3 regions of the Streptomyces sp. NBC_00094 genome follow, and region 1 is predicted to be linked to each of the others. Evidence: riboswitches for the same ligand, from Rfam matches in the RefSeq annotation. Region 1 holds a riboswitch; each other region holds the start of a gene.
The links. A riboswitch is a leader RNA that binds a small molecule or an ion and turns the genes downstream of it on or off. The one in region 1 is predicted to bind cobalamin.

Region 1 (4,015 bases):
TTGACCCGGGCCTCGCCCTCCGGCGCCCCGCCGAGGACGTGCAGGCCGTCCCTGATCTGCGCGTCCTTGATCTCGCACAGCCAGCCGTCGACGTGCAGCAGGAAGTCGTCGAAGCCGTCGTCCTCCGGACGGTCCTCGAGTCCCAGGTCGTGGTCGAGCTTGGCGGCCTGGATCAGCGTCCAGATCTGGGCACGGATCGCGGGCAGCTTGCCCGGGTCCATGGACGAGATCTGCGCGTACTCGTCGAGGAGCTGCTCCAGGCGCGCGATGTCGCCGTACGACTCGGCGCGCGCCATCGGCGGCACCAGGTGGTCGACGAGGGTCGCGTGGACGCGCCGCTTGGCCTGCGTGCCCTCGCCCGGGTCGTTGACGAGGAAGGGGTAGATCAGGGGGATGTCACCGAGGGCCGCGTCCGGGCCGCAGGCCGCGGACAGACCGGCGTTCTTGCCGGGCAGCCACTCCAGGTTGCCGTGCTTGCCCAGGTGGACCATGGCGTCGGCGCCGAAGCCGCCGTCCTCGGAGCGGGCGGCGATCCAGCGGTAGGCGGCCAGGTAGTGGTGGGACGGCGGCAGATCGGGGTCGTGGTAGATCGCGATCGGGTTCTCGCCGAAGCCGCGCGGCGGCTGGATGAGGACCAACAGGTTCCCGCGGCGCAGGGCGGCGAGCACGATGTCGCCCTCCGGGTTGCGCGACCGGTCCAGGAACATCTCGCCGGGCGCCGGGCCCCAGTGCTCCTCGACGGACTCACGCAGCTCGGCGGGGAGTTCGGCGTACCAGCGCTTGTAGTCGGCGGCCGGGATGCGGACCGGGTTGCGGGCCAGCTGCTCCTCGGTCAGCCAGTCCTGGTCGTGGCCGCCGGCCTCGATGAGGGCGTAGATCAGCTCGTCGCCGTCGCCGGAGACCAGACCGGGCAGCTCCTCGGCGGGACCGAAGTCGTATCCCTCCGCGATCAGTCGCCGCAGGAGGGAGACGGCGGAGGCGGGCGTGTCCAGACCGACGGCGTTGCCGATGCGGGAGTGCTTCGTCGGGTACGCGGAGAGGACGAGCGCCAGCTTCTTCTCGGCGTTCGGGATGTGACGCAGGCGCGCGTGGCGCACGGCGATCCCGGCGACGCGGGCCGCGCGCTCGGCGTCCGCGACGTACGCGGGCAGGCCGTCCGCGTCGATCTCCTTGAAGGAGAAGGGGACGGTGATGAGCCGGCCGTCGAACTCGGGCACGGCGACCTGGCTCGCCGCGTCCAGCGGCGACAGGCCCTCGTCGTTCTCCTCCCAGTTCGCGCGCGAACCGGTCAGGCACAGCGCCTGCAGGATCGGCACGTCGAGCCCGGCGAGCGCGCCCGCGTCCCAGGCCTCCTCGTCGCCGCCGGCCTGCGCCTCGGCGGGCTTGGTGCCGCCCGCGGCGAGGACGGTCGTGACGATCGCGTCGGCGGTACGGAGCCGGTCGAGCAGCTCGGGCTCGGGGGCCCGCAGGGACGCCACGTACAGCGGGAGCGCCTGCGCGCCGGCGTTCTCGATCGCCGCGCAGAGGGTGTCCACGAAGGCGGTGTTCCCGCTCATGTGGTGGGCGCGGTAGTAGAGCACCGCGATGGTCGGGCCGTCCGTGCGTCCCGGGGTGCGCTCCAGCGGGCCCCAGGTGGGGGCGGCGGCCGGGGCCTCGAAGCCGTGGCCGGTGAGGAGGACCGTGTCGGAGAGGAAGCGGGCCAGCTGCGCCAGGTTGGCGGGGCCGCCGTGCGCGAGGTAGGCGTGCGCCTCGGTGGCGACGCCGACGGGGACGGTCGAGGTCTCCATCAGCTGGGCGTCGGGGGCCTGTTCGCCGCTGAGCACGACGACCGGCTTCCCGGCGGCGCGGATCGCGTCCAGGCCCTCCTCCCAGGAGCGGAGGCCGCCGAGGAGGCGGACGACGACGAGCTCGACGCCGTCGAGGAGGCCGGGCAGTTCGGCGAGGGGCAGCCGGGAGGGGTTGGCGAAGCGGTACTCGACCGGTCCGCCGGCCGAGGCGGCGTTCGCCGCACGGGCGCTGAGCAGGTCGGTGTCGGAGTGCGACAGCAGCAGAAGCATGGCGTGCGCAGGCCCTTCCTCGGGGTTGTCCGCGCCCCGGGTGGTCGTGTGGGTTGGGGCCTCCCCTGCTCGAGCGAAGCCGAGAGCTTGGGGAAGGGAGTTCCTGACTCACCGGTCCCGGGATCGTGCTTGCGCACAGCCCGGGGCGGCTCACAGTGGCGGGACCGCGCCGGATTCTCACCGGGCTTCCTCCCCGGGGTCCTGGGACCCCATGCCGATCTGCATCCTAGATCGTGCCGTCGCGGGGCGGGGCGGGCCGTCGAGTCGGCCGGATCACACCCGGTGGTGGGCCGGTTCCCCGTGGGTATGCTCGCCGCCATGCCGCCCACCCCACCCACGACGCCCGAACGGGACGAAGCTCGCATTCGGGACCGTGGCGACGCCTGCCCCGGGGCGCTGCGCCTGCACGCCGCCGACGACGGCCGACTGGCCCGACTCCGGCTGCCCGCAGGGCGCCTGACGGCTCGCCAGGTCGAGACGCTGGCGTACGCGGCGGAGTCCCTCGGCGACGGGCGGATCAGCCTCACCTCCCGGGGGAACGCCGAGCTGCGCGGCCTCACCGAGGGCTGCGGCACGGAGCTCGCCGCGCTCCTCACGGAAGCGGGCCTGCTGCCCTCCCCCACGCACGAACGCGTCCGCAACATCGTGGTCTCGCCCGCCGCCGGCCTCGACGGACTCGGCGGCCCCGAGGTCCAGTTGTGGGCCCGTGACCTGGACGGCCTGCTGTGCGCCGAGCCCTGGGCGGCGGCGCTTTCCGGCCGATTCCTCTTCGTCCTCGACGACGGGCGCGGAGACGTGGCGGGACTCGGCGGAGATGTGACCTTGGTCGCAGTGGAGCCGGGTTCCGCGCTCCTGCACGTCGGCGGGCAGGCCTTCCGGGTCGGCGGGGACGACGCGCCCCCGGCCGCGCTCGCCGCCGCCGGAGCCTTCCTGGCCGCCGCCGGCGAGGCCGGGAACGGGGCCTGGCGGATGCGGGAACTGCCGGAGGGGTGCGCCCCGGACGTGGCGGGCGCGCTCGCCCGCGCGGGGATCGCGGCGGAGCCCGTACCGGACCGGGAACTTCCCGAGGGCACGCCCCTCACTCCCGGGCCCCTCGCCCCCGGGCCCCTCACTCCCACGCCCCCCGGCCCGATCGGCCCCGCCTCCCTCACCCCCGGCCCGATCGGCCCCGCCTCCCTCTACGTTCTGGCCCCCCTCGGCCGTCTCACCGCCGCCCAACTGCGCGCGCTGCTGCCCGCCGAGGAGGTACGGCTCACGCCGTGGCGCGGAGCGGTGGTCGTCGGGGCGACGGGCGAGGACCGGCTCGCCGCCCTCGCCTCGTACGGGCTGATCACCCGCCCCGACTCCCCCTGGGCGGGCGTCAGCGCCTGCACGGGGCGGCCCGGCTGCGCCAAGTCCCTCGCGGACGTCCGCGCCGACGCGACCCCGGGGCGGCCCGGCCCCACCGGGCACCCCGCCGCCCCCGCGCACCCCGCCCCCGCAGGCCTCCCCGTCCACTACTCCGGGTGCGAACGCCGCTGCGGCCATCCGCACGGCACCTGGGTCGACGTCGTCGCCACCGCCGACGACGCCTACCTGGTGGACGGCGCCCCCACCCCCCGTACCGCCCTGCCCGACGCAGTGACCACGGCCCGCACCACGACGACGAGATGAGCGAGAGCACCAGGATGTTCGACTACGAGAAGGACGGGGCGGAGATCTACCGCCGGTCCTTTGCCACGATCCGCGCCGAGGCGGAGCTCGCGGGCCTGCCCGCCGACGTCGCCCAGGTGGCGGTCCGGATGATCCACGCCTGCGGCATGACCGACCTCGTCCAGGACATCGCGTACTCCCCCCAGGTCGTCGCGAAAGCCCGCGAGGCCCTGAACGCCGGAGCCCCGATCCTCTGCGACGCCCAGATGGTCGCCAGCGGCGTCACCCGCAAGCGGCTGCCCGCCGACAACGAGGTGATCTGCATG
Region 2 (4,015 bases), 3.4 Mb from region 1:
GGCCCGGACGAACGAGGTGGCACCGAGCCCGGCGAGCGAACGCCAGGTCGCCGCCCGCGTGGTGTGCCCGAGGCGCGCCGCCTGCGCCTGCCGGATCTTGGACAGGGAGTCGAGCAGCAGGAAGATGATCCGGTACATCACGAGCGCCACGTCCACCACGGGGGCCGGCACCCCCGCCCGGACGAGCCGGGGGAGCACGTCGGAGACGGGCGTCGTGAACGCGAAGAGGAGCACCCCCAGCGAGGCCGAAGCGGTCCGCAGCAGCAGCTCGCCGGCGTGGACGGGACCGCCGGGGGCGAGGGCCACGAACCCGCGCGCCCCGCCCACCTCGAAGAGCAGCGGCACCGCTCCCGTGACGCAGAAACCGAGCGGCACACGGAACGCCCGCCACAACTGACGGCCCGCGACCCCGGCCGGCCCGAGCAGCACCGTGAGGGTGGCCGCCGCGACGAGCACAGCACCCGGCCACGGCGGCAGACAGACCGCGCACAGTGTCAGACCGAAGCCGAGCAGGGCTTTCTCGGCGGGATGGCGGCGGCGCCAGCGACTGCTGTGCGCCGCCGCGTCGATCGGCAGCATGGTCGGCTACGCGTCCTTGCCACTGACGGGGGAGGCGCTGGACGAGGCGCTCCCAGGGGCGCCCGAGGCGCCCGGGGCACCGGCGGCCGCCGAGGCGCCCGATTCACGGGCGGCCGTCGAGGGATCAGCTTCACGGGCGGCCGTCGAGGGATCAGCTTCACCGGCGGCCGTCGAGGTACGCGCTCCACTGGCGGCCGTCGAGGTGTCCGATGCACCGGCTGCCTTCGGGACATCCGTCCCGGGGGCAGCAGCCGACGCCACGGCGCGGGCCTCGCCCTGTCGGCGTCCGCGCCGCACGCCGAAGTAGTACGCGAGGACGCCGGCGCCCAGCGCGGCCTGGAGGGCGAAGAGCGCCGACTCGATCTCCCCGGACGGCGGCTCGTACAAGGGGCTGAACCACGGTTCGTAGTCCGGTCGGAGTTCCGTGATGGCGGTCTCCGCCTCCGCGTCCGCCCCGGTGAAGGGCTCCTCCTTGTGGTCGCCGAGCCCCAGCGCGAGCGGCAGCACGGCGAGTGCGGCGACGACGAGCAGCAGCAGGGCGTTGATCTTCGTGTTCCGGCTGACGGTGAGGCTCATCGCGCCGTCGCCTCCTCGCGTCGCTTCGTGGCCGTCCGCCCCAGGACACCCAGCCGGGTCAGTTCGCCCTTGCTGGACTGCGTGAGCAGTCGCATCACGAGCACGGTGAGCAGGCCCTCGCTCACCGCCAGGGGGATCTGGGTGACGGCGAAGATGCCGCCGAACTTGGCCAGGGCCCCCATCACGCCGCTGCCCTGGTCCGGGAAGGCGAGTGCGAGCTGCACGCTCGTGACGCAGTAGGTGGAGAGATCGGCGACGAACGCGCCGAAGAAGACGGCGACCATCAGCGGCGCGCCGAACCGGCGGACCAGCAGATAGGTCCCGTACCCGGCCCACGGACCGACGATCGCCATCGAGAAGGCGTTCGCGCCGAGCGTGGTCAGCCCGCCGTGGGCGAGCAACAGGGCCTGGAAGAGCAGGGTGATCGTGCCCAGGACCGCCATGATCGGCGGCCGGAAGAGGATCGCGCCGAGACCCGTACCCGTCGGGTGCGAGCAACTGCCCGTCACCGAGGGGAGCTTGAGCGCGGACAGGACGAACGTGAAGGCGCCGGAGGCGCCGAGCAGCAGGGTGGACTCGGGGTTGGACCGCACCTCGCGGGTGAGCGCGCGGACCCCGTGGACGATGAACGGAGCGGCCGCGACACCCCAGGCGGCGGCGTGTGCGGGGGGCAGATACCCCTCGGCTATATGCATGGTCGGGAGACCCTCTCCAGCACCTCGTGGATGGACAACGCACCCTGGCCGGTCTCCTGGCTGACGGTCATACGCCCCGGCTCCGCCTTCCCACACCGCGGCGGTCTCCCGCATCGGTCCAGTGGCTTGCCCGAGGGTGTCTCCCCCGGGTGTGGAGCCGGAACTCCCGATCACAGTGGCGAGGGCCGCACCGGTACCGCACCGGTTTCCCGTACACCAAGGCCCTGCGACACTAGTGCGTTGACCAGGTACATCACAACGCGGCGTTCCCGGGCGGTAGCGCGGAGTGGTGCCGTCAGGCCCGCGACCGCACCGAACGCGACGCGTGTCGGCGGGCGACGGCCACCACCCCGCCCGCCGGATCGCCCGCGCTCACTCCTTGCGGTAGGCGTACGCCTCCGAGGCCGCGGCGGCCACCGCGTCGAGATCCCCGCCGGCGCTCGCCGTGACCAGCGCGGCGACCGCGCCCTCGACGAACGGCGCGTCGACCAGACGGGACCCCTCGGGCAGTTCGTCCCCCTCGGCGAGCAGCACCTTCACGGTCAGCACCGCGCTGCCCAGGTCGACCAGGAGCGCCACCCCGGCACCGCGGTCGACGGCCTTCGCCGCCGCGGTGATCAGCTCGGCGCTCGTCCCCAGGCCGCCGTCGGGGAGCCCGCCCGCCGGCAGGATCGGCGCCGTCCCGCCGCCGCCCGCGAGCCCCTGGGCGAGCGCGGCCACCGAGGCCGCGACCGCCGCGCTGTGCGAGACCAGCACGATGCCGACCTGCGCCGCACTCACGAGACCCCCTCCGCCCGGGCCGTCCCGTCGAGCTCCGCGAACAGCAGCGCCGACGAGGTCGCCCCCGGATCCTGGTGCCCGATCGACCGCTCCCCGAGATAACTCGCCCTGCCCTTGCGGGCCTGGAGGGGTACGGTCGCGAGGGCGCCCTCCTCGGCCGCCGCGCGCGCCGCCCCGAACGAGCTCCGCAGCGCCTCCACGGCCGGGACGAGCGCGTCCAGCATCGTCTTGTCGCCGACCTGGGCGCCGCCCAACTGCGACACGGCGGCCACACCGGCGGCGAAGGCCTCCGCCAGCCGCTCCCTGCCGACGTACGCGTCCTCGCCGAGCGCCTTCCCGGTGCGACGCAGCAGCGTCCCGTACAGCGGCCCCGAAGCCCCGCCCACCGTGGAGATCAGCTGCCGCCCGGCGGCGACGAGCACCGCGCCCGGCGTCGCCGGCGGCTCCTTCGCCAGCAGCTCCGTCACGGCGGCGAACCCGCGCTTCAGATTGGCCCCGTGGTCGGCGTCCCCGATCGCGGAGTCCAGCTCGGTGAGCCGGTCGGCCTCACGGTCGACGGCACCGGCCGTCGCCTCCAGCCAGCGCACCAGGAACTCCGCGCCGAACGTCTCGCCCATGTCGCTCCCCTCCGGCATCCGTCGTCTCACCGACCCCACCGCAGCGCGGGAGTCCGTACGGGCGCGTCCCACAGCCGCAACAGCTCCTCGTCGACCTCGCACAGGGTCACCGAACAGCCGGCCATGTCGAGCGAGGTCACGTAGTTCCCGACGAGCGTCCGGGCCACCGGGACCCGGCGCTCGCCCAGCACGCGCTGCACCTCGGCGTTGAAGCCGTACAGCTCCAGGAGGGGGGTCCCGCCCATCCCGTTGACCAGCACGAGCACCGGACCCGAGGGGCGGAGCTCCTCGACCACGAGATCGACGGCGTAGTCCGCGATCTCCCGCGAGGTCATCATGGCGCGCCGCTCACGGCCCGGCTCGCCGTGGATCCCCACGCCCAACTCCAGCTCACCGTCCGGGAGGGCGAAGGTGGGGCTGCCCTTGGCAGGGGTCGTACAGGCACTCAGCGCCACACCGAAGGACCGGCACCGCTCGTTCACCCGCCGGGCGATCGCCTCCACCCGCTCCAGCGGGGCGCCCTCCTCGGCGGCCGCCCCCGCGATCTTCTCCACGAACAGGGTGCCCCCGGTTCCGCGCCGCCCCGCCGTGTACAGACTGTCCGTCACCGCCACGTCGTCGTCGACCAGGACCTTCGCGACCTGGATGCCCTCGTCCTCGGCGAGCTCCGCCGCCATCTCGAAGTTGAGCACGTCACCGGTGTAGTTCTTGACGACGAACAACACCCCGGCACCGCTGTCGACCGCCGCCGCTGCCCGCACCATCTGA
Region 3 (4,015 bases), 1.5 Mb from region 1:
AAGCACGGATACGTCACCACCTCCGACTTCGTGCGCGGCCGCTTCGGCTCCAAGGGCCTGTCGCTCGCGGTGGCGGTCACCGGCATCCTCGCCACCATGCCGTACATCGCGCTCCAGCTCGTCGGCATCCAGGCCGTCCTGGACGTGATGGGCGTCGGCGGCGGCGAGACCACCCACTGGTTCATCAAGGACCTGCCGCTGCTCATCGCCTTCGGCGTCCTCGCGGCGTACACGTACTCCTCGGGGCTGCGCGCGCCCGCGCTCATCGCCTTCGTCAAGGACACCCTGATCTACATCGTCATCGCCGTGGCGATCATCTACATCCCGATCAAGCTCGGCGGCTTCGACGAGATCTTCGCCAAGGCCGGCGAGGCCTACGCGCAGACCAACCCGGCGACCGGCAAGCCGCGCGGCACGCTGGTCCCCGGCGAGGCGGGCCAGTGGACGTACGCGACGCTGGCGCTCGGCTCGGCGCTCGCGCTCTTCATGTACCCGCACTCGATCACGGCGACGCTGTCCTCGCGCAGCCGTGAGGTGATCCGCCGCAACACCACGATCCTGCCGCTGTACTCGCTGATGCTGGGCCTGCTCGCGCTGCTCGGCTTCATGGCGATCGCCGCCGGGATCCAGGTCAAGAACGGCCAGCTCGCCATCCCGCAGCTCTTCGAGACCATGTTCCCGGACTGGTTCGCGGGCGTCGCCTTCGCCGCGATCGGCATCGGCGCGCTCGTCCCGGCCGCGATCATGTCGATCGCCGCGGCCAACCTCTTCACCCGCAACATCTACAAGGACTTCATCAAGCCCGACGCGACCCCGGCCCAGGAGACCAAGGTCTCCAAGCTCGTCTCGCTGCTGGTGAAGGTCGGCGCGCTCGCCTTCGTCCTCACCATGGACAAGACGGTCGCGATCAACTTCCAGCTGCTCGGCGGCATCTGGATCCTCCAGACCTTCCCGGCGCTGGTCGGCGGCCTCTTCACCCGCTGGTTCCACCGCTGGGCGCTGCTCGCCGGCTGGGCCGTCGGCATGGTCTACGGCACGGTCGCCGCGTACGGCGTCGCCAGCCCGACGCAGAAGCACTTCGGCGGATCCTCCGCCGAGATCCCGGGTATCGGCGAGATCGGCTACATCGGCCTCACCGCCTTCGTCCTCAACCTCGTCGTCACGGTCGTCCTGACCTTCGTCCTCAAGGCCGTCAAGGCCCCCGAGGGCGTCGACGAGACCTCCCCCGAGGACTACACGGCCGACGCGGGCGACGCTCCGGCCCGCAAGGAGGCCCCGAAGGTCGACGCCGGAGTGCACTGACCGTACGACCTGCAGGAAGGGGCCCGGGATCTCCGACAGGAAATCCCGGGCCCCTTTCCCGTGCCCCGAGGCAGACTGCTCCCATGGACTTCACGATCAGGGCGGTACGGCCCGAGGAGTACGAGGAGCTCGGCGAACTCACCGGGCTGACCTACCTGAACGACGGGCTGCTGCTGCACGGGGCCGACGACTTCTACCTGGACGTGCTCCGGGACACGGCCCGGCGGGCCCGCGAGGCCGAGGTGCTCGTCGCCGTCGACGCGGAGGACGGGATCATCGGCGGGGTGACCTTCGCCCCCGGCGCCACCACCTGGGCGGACATCGCCGTCGCCGGCGAGGCCGAGTTCCGGATGCTGGTGGTCTCCCCGAAGGCCCGCGGCAGGGGCGTCGGAGAGGCGCTCGTACGCTTCTGCGCGGACCGGGCGCGGGCTCTGCCGGGCTGCGCGCGGCTCGTGCTCTCCACGGACCCGAAGATGGTCGCGGCGCACCGGATCTACGAGCGGATGGGCTTCGTGCGCACCCCCGAGCGGGACTGGGATCCGGTTCCCGGGCACAGTCTGCGGACGTACGCCCTGGAGTTCTGACCCACGGGACGACACAACATGTGGGGGGTGCGATGAGCGGCGCCCCCCACATGTATGCTCGACCTCGCTGTCGACGCAGGGAAATCCGGCGCGAATCCGGAACTGTCCCGCAACGGTGTGCTTCGTACCCATACGCGCGTACGAGGTGAGTCCGAGGACCTGCCGACAGCGCGCCCGGTCCGTCCGTTCCGGGTGTCACTGACGTCCGGGCCTCGCGGAGTGGGCCGGTGGACGCGGCGCGTCCGGCGTACGGACGGCCGCCTGCCCGCCTTCCCCCGCCGCGGCCCCGAGCCGAGCGAGGGAGAGCCCCCACGTGACCATCGCGCCCGCCGATCCGGCCACGGCGATCGAGAGCGACGGACCCGGCACCGTGCTGCTGCGGACCCTGACCGATCTCACCGCCGACCTCCCCGACACCGACCCCGGCAAGGTCGCCGCCGCCGCCCTCCGCGGCCGCAGCGCCACGGCGGACGAGGCGGAACTGCGCGAGCTGGCCACCGAGGCGGCCGCGGGGCTCATCTCCGAGGACCCGGCCTACTCCCGGCTCGCGGCCCGGCTCCTGACGATCACGATCGCCGACGAGGCGGCCGGCCAGGGCGCGGTCTCCTTCTCGGCCTCCGTGGCCGTCGGCCACCGCGAGGGCCTGATCGCCGACCGCACCGCCGACTTCGTGGCGCTGCACGCGGACCGGCTCGACGCGACCGTCGACGGCGCCGCCGACGACCGCTTCGGCTACTTCGGTCTGCGCACCCTCTTCTCGCGCTACCTGCTGCGTCACCCGATCACCCGCAAGGTGATCGAGACCCCGCAGCACTTCATGCTGCGCGTGGCCTGCGGCCTGGCCGAGGACGAGAGCGTCCGCGCGCTCGACGAGGTCGGCGCGCTGTACGGCCTGATGAGCCGTCTGGACTACCTGCCGTCCTCCCCCACGCTGTTCAACTCCGGCACCCGCCACCCGCAGATGTCCTCCTGCTACCTCCTCGACTCCCCGCAGGACGAGCTGGACTCCATCTACGACCGCTACCACCAGGTCGCGCGCCTCTCCAAGCACGCCGGCGGCATCGGGCTCTCCTACTCCCGCATCCGCGCGCGCGGTTCGCTGATCCGGGGCACCAACGGGCACTCCAACGGCATCGTCCCGTTCCTCAAGACCCTCGACGCCTCCGTCGCCGCCGTGAACCAGGGCGGCCGACGCAAGGGCGCCGCCGCCGTCTACCTGGAGACCTGGCACGCGGACATCGAGGAGTTCCTGGAGCTCCGCGACAACACGGGCGAGGACCAGCGCCGTACGCACAACCTCAACCTGGCGCACTGGATCCCGGACGAGTTCATGCGCCGGGTCAACGCCGACGCCAAGTGGTCGCTCTTCTCCCCGGCGGACGTGCCCGAGCTCGTCGACCTGTGGGGCGAGGAGTTCGACGCGGCCTACCGCGCCGCCGAGGCCAAGGGCCTGGCCCGCAAGACGATGCCGGCCCGCGACCTCTACGGCCGGATGATGCGGACCCTGGCCCAGACCGGCAACGGCTGGATGACCTTCAAGGACGCCTCGAACCGGACGGCCAACCAGACCGCCGAGCCCGGCACGGTCGTCCACTCCTCGAACCTGTGCACCGAGATCATCGAGGTCACGAACGACGGCGAGACGGCCGTCTGCAACCTCGGTTCGGTGAACCTGGGTTCGTTCGTGGTCGGCGGGGACATCGACTGGGAGCGGCTCGACGCGACCGTCCGTACGGCCGTCACCTTCCTCGACCGGGTCGTCGACATCAACTTCTACCCGACCGAGCAGGCCGGGCGTTCCAACGCCCGCTGGCGGCCGGTGGGCCTGGGCGCGATGGGCCTCCAGGACGTCTTCTTCCAGCTGAAGCTGCCCTTCGACTCCCCCGAGGCGCGCGCGCTGTCCACCCGTATCGCGGAGCGGATCATGCTCGCCGCGTACGAGGCCTCCGCCGACCTCGCCGAGCGCAGCGGCCCGCTCCCGGCCTGGGAGAAGACCCGTACGGCCCGCGGTGTCCTGCACCCGGACCACTACGACGTCGAGCTGAACTGGCCGGAGCGCTGGGCGGCCCTGCGCGAGCGGATCGCCGCGGTCGGCATGCGCAACAGCCTGCTCCTGGCGATCGCGCCGA

Region 2: it holds a riboswitch for cobalamin, as region 1 does, so the genes downstream of both, OG580_RS02345 (energy-coupling factor ABC transporter permease) here and cobN (cobaltochelatase subunit CobN) in region 1, are expected to answer to the same signal.
Region 3: it holds a riboswitch for cobalamin, as region 1 does, so the genes downstream of both, OG580_RS24190 (ribonucleoside-diphosphate reductase subunit alpha) here and cobN (cobaltochelatase subunit CobN) in region 1, are expected to answer to the same signal.

The regions. Positions count from the first base shown of each region.
Region 1 is NZ_JAPEMB010000001.1:3,905,674-3,909,688, forward strand. Features, by position in the region: gene cobN (cobaltochelatase subunit CobN) at 1-2,057, opposite strand, end outside; cobalamin riboswitch at 2,136-2,285, opposite strand; gene OG580_RS17120 (cobalamin biosynthesis protein CobG) at 2,364-3,710, shown strand; gene OG580_RS17125 (precorrin-8X methylmutase) at 3,707-4,015, shown strand, end outside.
Region 2 is NZ_JAPEMB010000001.1:510,568-514,582, reverse strand. Features, by position in the region: gene cbiQ (cobalt ECF transporter T component CbiQ) at 1-579, opposite strand, end outside; gene OG580_RS02350 (energy-coupling factor ABC transporter substrate-binding protein) at 586-1,155, opposite strand; gene OG580_RS02345 (energy-coupling factor ABC transporter permease) at 1,152-1,850, opposite strand; cobalamin riboswitch at 1,879-2,112, opposite strand; gene OG580_RS02340 (PTS-dependent dihydroxyacetone kinase phosphotransferase subunit DhaM) at 2,223-2,630, opposite strand; gene dhaL (dihydroxyacetone kinase subunit DhaL) at 2,627-3,247, opposite strand; gene dhaK (dihydroxyacetone kinase subunit DhaK) at 3,274-4,015, opposite strand, start outside.
Region 3 is NZ_JAPEMB010000001.1:5,417,105-5,421,119, reverse strand. Features, by position in the region: gene mctP (monocarboxylate uptake permease MctP) at 1-1,302, shown strand, start outside; gene OG580_RS24195 (GNAT family N-acetyltransferase) at 1,386-1,886, shown strand; cobalamin riboswitch at 1,924-2,068, shown strand; gene OG580_RS24190 (ribonucleoside-diphosphate reductase subunit alpha) at 2,200-4,015, shown strand, end outside.